DNA from 3 places in the Catenulispora sp. GP43 genome. Region 1 is predicted to be linked to each of the others. Evidence: riboswitches for the same ligand, from Rfam matches in the RefSeq annotation. Region 1 holds a riboswitch; each other region holds the start of a gene.

Region 1 (2,261 bases):
CGGTGGCGTCCGGCCCGGTTTCGGGGAGAAAGACCAGGCCAGACCCCGTGCCCGCGCGCGGCGCGCAGCGGTTCGTCCCGGACCCACACAGACCGGGACGAACTGGCGCACGCCGCGCACGGACGGGTTAGCGGTGCCTCAGGGGCGGGCGTAGGACACCAGCGGCATGGTGCTGACCGCGGCGATCTCGACGTTCGTGCCCGGGTGCGGCGCGTGGATGACCAGGCCGTTGCCTATGTACAGGCCGACGTGGTCCACGTAGCTGCTGTTCCCGTAGAAGAACACCAGGTCGCCCGGCTGGGCCGAGGACGCCGGGACGGCCGGCAGCCCCTGCATCTGCGCCGTGGCGGTGCGCGGGATCGATACGCCGGCCGCCTTCCAGGCCGCCTGGGTCAGCCCCGAGCAGTCGTAGCCGCCCGGGCCGGTCGCGCCGAAGATGTACGGCTTGCCGATCTGCGACTGGGCGAAGGCCACCGCCGCGGCGGCGCGGCCGGACACCGACGGGATCGTCACCTTGGTCGAGCCGCTGGAGGAGGAGCCGGACGAGGACGAGCCGGAGGACGACGTCGAGCTCTGCGAAGCCGCCTGGGCGGCCGCCACGGCCGCGGCGCGCTGCCTGGCCTGCTCGGCCTCCAGCGCGGCCCGCTGCTGCGCCTGCAGCGAGTTCAGCAGCGCCTGGGCCTTGGCCACGTCGCCGTCGTACTGCTTCTTGGTCGCCTCGGCGGCCTTGGTCTGCTGGTCCAGCAGCGCCATCTTGGCCGCGGCCTGCCTGGCCTTGGCCGCCAGGTCCGCCTTCTGCTGTGCCAGCAGGGTCAGCGTGTCGGCGTTGTTGGCCTGGACGCGGCCGACGGTGGCCGACATCTCCATCATGGTGGAGGGGTCGGCCTGCATCATCACCTGCAGGGTGGGGTCCATGCCGCCGCTGCGGTACTGCTCAGCGGCCAGTCCGCCGAGGCGGGTGCGGGTCTGGTCCATGGTCGCCTGCTCGGCGGTGATCTGCCGGTTGATGCCGTCGACCTGCTGCTGCAGCTTCGCCTGGGCGTCCTGGGCGGCGTTGTAGGCCTCGTCGGCGGAGGCTTCCTGCTGGTAGAGCTTGTTGAGCTGGTCGTTGACCTGCGCGATGGTGGGCTGCGGGTCGGCGTTGGCGACGCTGGGCACCAGGACCATGGTCCCGGCCGCGGCCGCGCCGAGGGCCAGCTTGGTGTACTTCGGGGCACGCGGACGACGATGTCGGGCGGTGACAGTCATGCGAGCTTCTGGGCTCCATCTCCTCCTTGTCCGCCTACCGGGTTAGCTGACGGATTCGGACTGAAGAAGTAGCCCTACGGTCGCACGCGCACACACGACGGCGAGTGCACGCCGACCGATTCACCCCACTGGCGCCACCCTCGCTTACCGCTCGGGCCGCGCCGACGAACCTGGTTCCCCGGCTCCGCGACGGGCGCGGACTCGGCGGTGCCTCGACGCCCGGTACCTGCTGGCCCGTTGGGAGCGGCGAAGCCCTGTGGACGTTAGTCACCGGCGGCCTGCCTAACAAGCGACAAGTCCATGATTCGTTCAGCGAACGCTTAGATACCGGCCACCCTTCGGGCAGGGTCGGAAACCGGCTGTATACGAAGAAGAAGGCCCAGACGCTCCCGTTTCGGGGGCGACCTGGGCCTCGGACACGGATGTCCGGTTAGTGGAAAAAGCGAATCCTGCGACGTTTGTTGCCCGCCGTTGTGACGTCGGTCTCAAACGCCCGCTCGCCCTTGGCATCACGGAAAGACCGCACGTTGAGCATGGCCGCGTTCACAGGGTGTGCCTTGTCGTCATCTGCCGGACTCTTCACGGATACCGGAGGCATGACGATCTCGACCGGTTCGCCGTTCATGTCCGGCAGGACCGCGCCGACGATGCGCACCTCCTGCGGATCCTTCGGACCGGACTTGGCGCCCGGGCCGTACAACAGGTTGCTGATCTCCAGCCAGGTCTGCTCCACGTGCGAGATGTAGTCCAGGCCGCGCTTGCCCAGCGGCGCGTCGCCCACGGCCTTGGCGTTGAACCGCCCGTAGCCCAGGATCCGGCCGAGCAGGTCCCGCTCCACGCGCATGTCGTTCACCTTGCCCAACGGCAGCGCGTCGAAGGACCGGGTGATCACCCCGTGGGTGTGCAGGATCCGCTTGTTGGTCACTATCAGCAGGTCCTGGTTCCACACCGCGAGGTTCCAGAACATATAGAGGAAGGCGATACCGGCTACCGCCCAGGCTCCGAGCCGCAGC
Region 2 (2,261 bases), on a different contig from region 1:
GCTTCTAGGCCTGATACAGGACGGCCGAAGCCCCCGAACGACGATCCGTTCGGGGGCTTTCGGTTGTCAACACAGGGGAACCGGTGGACCGGTGCGGGATCAGTACCCGTACCAGCAGGAGCCGCCGCAGCGCGCCGCGACGACGGAGTCCAGCGAGCCGTAGACGGCCGCCGCGTAGCGGACGCCGGCGATGATGTTGGCCACCGGGTTGTAGATGTTGCCGTAGCCCGGCAGCGCGTACGCGTTGAACGTCGGCTGGATGGTCTGCATCAGACCGATCGACGGGTGGCCGGCGGCGGCGTTGGAGTCCCAGCCGTTGGTGGCGCTCGGGTTGCCCGCCGACTCGTGCATCACGGTCTGGTAGATCGCGTTGTACGAGACGTAGTAGCCGTGCGCGTTCAGGATCGAGATGGCCTGCTTGATCCAGCCGTCCAGGTTGTTGGCGTAGGTGCCGGTCGACGCCGAGGCCGCGGTGGCGCTCTGGGTCGTGGTCTGGGTGGTGGTCTTGGCCGACTGGGTCGACTTCACCGGCGCGGACTCCACGACCGGCTGGTTCGAGGTCGAGGTCGAGGTCGAGGTCGAGGACGAGGTCGACGCCGGGGCCGCGGTGCCGTTGGCGCCCGGCAGGTTCAGGACCCAGCCGGTGATGATCAGGTTCGGGTCCGACAGCTTGCGGCCGTCGGCCTGGGCCTTGCCGGTGTTGAGCTTGAAGATCTCCGGGTACTTGCTGCCGTCGCCGAGCTTGGCCTGGGCGATGCCGGACAGGGTGTCGCCGGAGCGGACGGTGTAGCTCTCCGAGGCCGGGGCGTCGGTCTTGGGCGCGGCGGCCTTCGGGGCGGCGGCGACCGGGGCGGCGGCCGGGGCCGGAGCGGCGGCGGCGACGGCGGCGGCCACGGCCGAGGCCGGAGCCGGAGCCAGGGCCGGGGCGGCCACGGGGGCGGCGTGCGGCGCCGCGGCGAACGCGGGGGCCGCCGAGGCGAGGGTCGGGACGGCGACCGCGCCGAGGGCGGCGGCGGTCAGGGTCAGGCCGCGGGAACGGCGGCCGAGCACCAGGGGAGTGCGCATCTACGTTGTGTTCTTCCTCTTTGACCGCCTACCGGGTTAGCTGACGGGTTCGGGCGAAAGAGGCTGCCCTACCACTTCGGAAGCGGATTCACCCCATTGGGACGTGGGTCCCCGGTTCCCGTCCGGCGCTTTGCACGCTTTTGGGATTCGGCGTAGGCAGCCGGTGTCCCGATTTCCGGGTCTAAGGACCGGCGTGCCTGGTCTGCGACCGTAGCGGGACCAGCGGCGGAAATGCACGCTGAGATGGTCTCGAAAAGATAACAACGCGCTCGGTAGCTGCGGCTTCTATATCCAGTGATTGATTTCGATGCGGAAAACGCGGAGGAATCGGACATAAGGTATTTCGCCGTATGTCAGAGACGCTCTGTGCACGAGCCGGTACTTCGGACTCGCCAATAGGCCGCAGACGGGAGGACACTTCCTTGCGTGAAGGACGCACCAGCGATACTCGGCCGGCAGCAGACGCTCGAGAAATGCATGGCGGCGTTGGCCGCCGGCGGCGGGGTCCTGGTCAGCGGCCCAGCCGGAATCGGCAAATCAGCGCTGCTGGACGCGATCGGCTCGGCGTGCGCGGCGGCCGGGCAGCTGGTGCTGCGCTCCGCCTCGGCGGCGGCCGAGTCCTGGCTGCCCTATCTGGGCCTGTACGACCTGTTCTCCGACGCCGTCGCTTCCCGGCCAGAAGTGGTGCCTTATCACCTGCGCCCGGCCTTCGACGGTGTCCTGATGCGCTCGGTCCCCGACGGTGCGGCCACCGACCAGCTGGCGATCCGCGTCGCGGTGGTCGAGGCGCTGCGTGCGCTGGCCGCGGAGCGTCCGGTGCTGTTGATCCTGGACGACGTCAACTGCCTGGACTCGGCCACCGCCGAGGTGCTGGCCTTCGCCGTGCGCCGCCGCCAGGGCAGCCGCGTGCGCGTGCTCGCCGCCGAGCGGCTCTCGGAAGGCCAGGAGCCCACCTGGTGGGGGCTGCTGCCGGAGGACGCCGTCGAGATCGCCCTGGGTAACCTGCCCGGCCCGGTGGTCTCCGAACTGCTGCGGACCCGCCTGGGCCTGCGTCCCACCGACAAGCTGTCGCAGCGGATCCGGGACGCCAGCGGCGGGAACCCTTTTTACGCGCTGGAGTTGGGCCGCGCCGCACTGCGATCGGGGACCGTGGTCCAGCCCGGCGACCCGCTGCTGGTGCCCGAGCGCCTGCGCGG
Region 3 (2,261 bases), on a different contig from region 1:
GCTGGTGGTGTTCAACGCCCCCTACGACCTGACGCTGCTGGAGGCCGAGCTGGCCCGCAACGGCCTGACCCCGCTGGCCTCCCGCGCCCCGGTGGCCCCGGTGATCGACCCGCTGGTCATCGACCGGCAGATGGACAAGTTCCGCAAGGGCGCGCGCACGCTGGAGGCGCAGTGCCAGTTCTACGGCGTGACCATCACCCACGCCCACGACGCGGCGGCCGACGCGCTGGCCGCGATGAACCTGGCACAGGTGATCGGCGCCAGCTACCCGGCGGTGGGGACGCTGGACGCGGTGCGGCTGCACGAGGCGCAGGCGCGCTGGAAGGCCGAGCAGGAGGCGGACCGGGCGGCGTTCCGCGAGCGGCGCGGGGAGAAGTCGTACGCCGAGCCGGAGTGGCCGACCCGGCCGCTGGCCACCTCGGCGTGACACAGAACACACCCCCACAGCAGTAGAGGCAAGCGGCGGGGGGGCCCGGGCCCCGGGGGCCCCCCCCGGGCGGGGATTAAGGCCCCGTACCAAAGCCCCGATCGCCCCCCCGCGGGCCCGCGGGCGCCGCCCCCCCCGCCCCCGCCCCCCGCCCCCCAACCCCCCCCCCCCCCCCCCCCCCCCCCCCCCCCCGGGGGGGCCCCCCCCCCCCCGCCCCCCCCCGCCGCTGTCGTCTAAACAGGCCACTGACATTCGCCGCATAGCGCCGCCGCGATCCCGGCCGGCCGCGCCGCCGAGCCGGCGAAATGCCGGACCAGCAGGCACTCTTACAGCACTTTCGCGCTTTGCACCCGTGATCCCGATCGATGATGCCGACAACACGTCGGAAAGAACCACGCGATCGACCCAGTCCGAACCAGGACAGCCCGGACTGAATCAGGACCACTAAACGCCTGGCGAAGTAAAATCCTGGTATAGCGTCCTGGGCCGATCCCTTTTGTCGTTCGGGGTCTCGCTAGGGTTACGGCCGGACCCCCGTAACCACGCCGCCCAACCTGGACGGTGGCGGGAGTTCACGCCGAATCCGGCGAAGCGCGACCCGCCGTTTCCACGGACTCCCACACGGTCCGAGGGCGGAGCGCCGATCTGGAACCGGGGACCCACAAGTCCCACCGGCCCGCATGCACTGGGGCCAAGGGGTGAATCGGTCCGCTGCGTACCCCCGCGCGGCGGCCTGCAGGGCACGCTTCTCAGCCCGAACCCGACAGCTAACCCGGTAGGCGGCAGGGAGAGAAGGAGAGTCGCCCTAGTGGCGTCCCACAAAACCGTGACCACTCACCGCGCGTCCAAGAAGACGATCACCGCCCCCCGTACCGCGGTGACGCTGGCGACCGCCACGGTCGGTTCCATCGCCCTGGTTCCGGGTCTGGCCCACGCCGACCCGACGCCGAACCTGAACGATGTCAAGAACCAGGTCAACAACCTCCACCAGCAGGCCGAGCAGGCCTCGGAGGCGTACGACCAGGCGGCCACCAACCTGGCCGCGCTGCAGAACAAGGTCAACCAGATCCAGGCCCGCATCACCGCGGAGCAGTCGCAGCTGACCAACGCGCAGTCCTCGCTGGGCAGCCTGGCCGCCGCGCAGTACCGCGCCGGCGGCGTGGACGACTCGCTGCAGCTGATGCTGTCGGCCTCCCCGGACAACTTCCTCCAGCAGGCCACCGCGAACTCCGAGGTGTCCACCCGCTCTGCCGCCTCGATGCAGACCGCGCAGGAGATCAAGCGCCAGCTGGACCAGGACAAGACCGAGGCCTCCTCGGACCTTCAGCAGCTGCAGAAGACCCGCGACGAGATGGCCCAGAACAAGACCGACATCGACGCCAAGGAAAAGCAGGCGCAGGCCCTGCTGGACTCGCTGACGCCGACCCAGCGCACCGAGTACCAGCAGCAGCAGACGCAGGCCAACCAGCAGAACGTCAAGACGCCGGCCAACCTGCCGCCGGCGCCGAACGCCCGCGCCGGGATAGCGGTCGCGTTCGCCAAGGCGCAGCTCGGCAAGCCCTACGTCTACGGCGCCGACGGCCCGAGCAGCTTCGACTGCTCCGGCCTGACGATGGCCGCCTGGGGCGCCGCCGGGGTGTCGATGTCGCACTCCTCCTCGGCGCAGGCCTATGAGTTCCCCCAGGTCAGCGAGGCCAACATCGCCGTCGGCGACCTGGTCATCTACTACGGGAGCCTGCACCACGTCGGGATATACGTCGGCAACGGCATGATCATCCACGCCGCGATGCCGGGCACGGTGATCCAGTACGCCCCGCTCCACTCGATGCCTGTG

Evidence for each region. A riboswitch is a leader RNA that binds a small molecule or an ion and turns the genes downstream of it on or off. The one in region 1 is predicted to bind cyclic di-AMP.
Region 2: linked by a shared signal. The riboswitch ahead of ABH926_RS19590 (transglycosylase SLT domain-containing protein) and the one ahead of ABH926_RS41890 (NlpC/P60 family protein) in region 1 are both predicted to bind cyclic di-AMP.
Region 3: linked by a shared signal. The riboswitch ahead of ABH926_RS34625 (NlpC/P60 family protein) and the one ahead of ABH926_RS41890 (NlpC/P60 family protein) in region 1 are both predicted to bind cyclic di-AMP.

The regions. Positions count from the first base shown of each region.
Region 1 covers NZ_JBGCCT010000030.1:134,635-136,895, forward strand. Annotated here, with positions in the region: gene ABH926_RS41890 (NlpC/P60 family protein) at 139-1,248, opposite strand; cyclic di-AMP (ydaO/yuaA leader) riboswitch at 1,266-1,465, opposite strand; gene ABH926_RS41895 (PH domain-containing protein) at 1,679-2,261, opposite strand, start outside.
Region 2 covers NZ_JBGCCT010000009.1:45,492-47,752, reverse strand. Annotated here, with positions in the region: gene ABH926_RS19590 (transglycosylase SLT domain-containing protein) at 100-1,065, opposite strand; cyclic di-AMP (ydaO/yuaA leader) riboswitch at 1,077-1,228, opposite strand; gene ABH926_RS19585 (AAA family ATPase) at 1,492-2,261, shown strand, end outside.
Region 3 covers NZ_JBGCCT010000021.1:27,193-29,453, forward strand. Annotated here, with positions in the region: gene ABH926_RS34620 (exonuclease domain-containing protein) at 1-427, shown strand, start outside; cyclic di-AMP (ydaO/yuaA leader) riboswitch at 1,056-1,224, shown strand; gene ABH926_RS34625 (NlpC/P60 family protein) at 1,254-2,261, shown strand, end outside.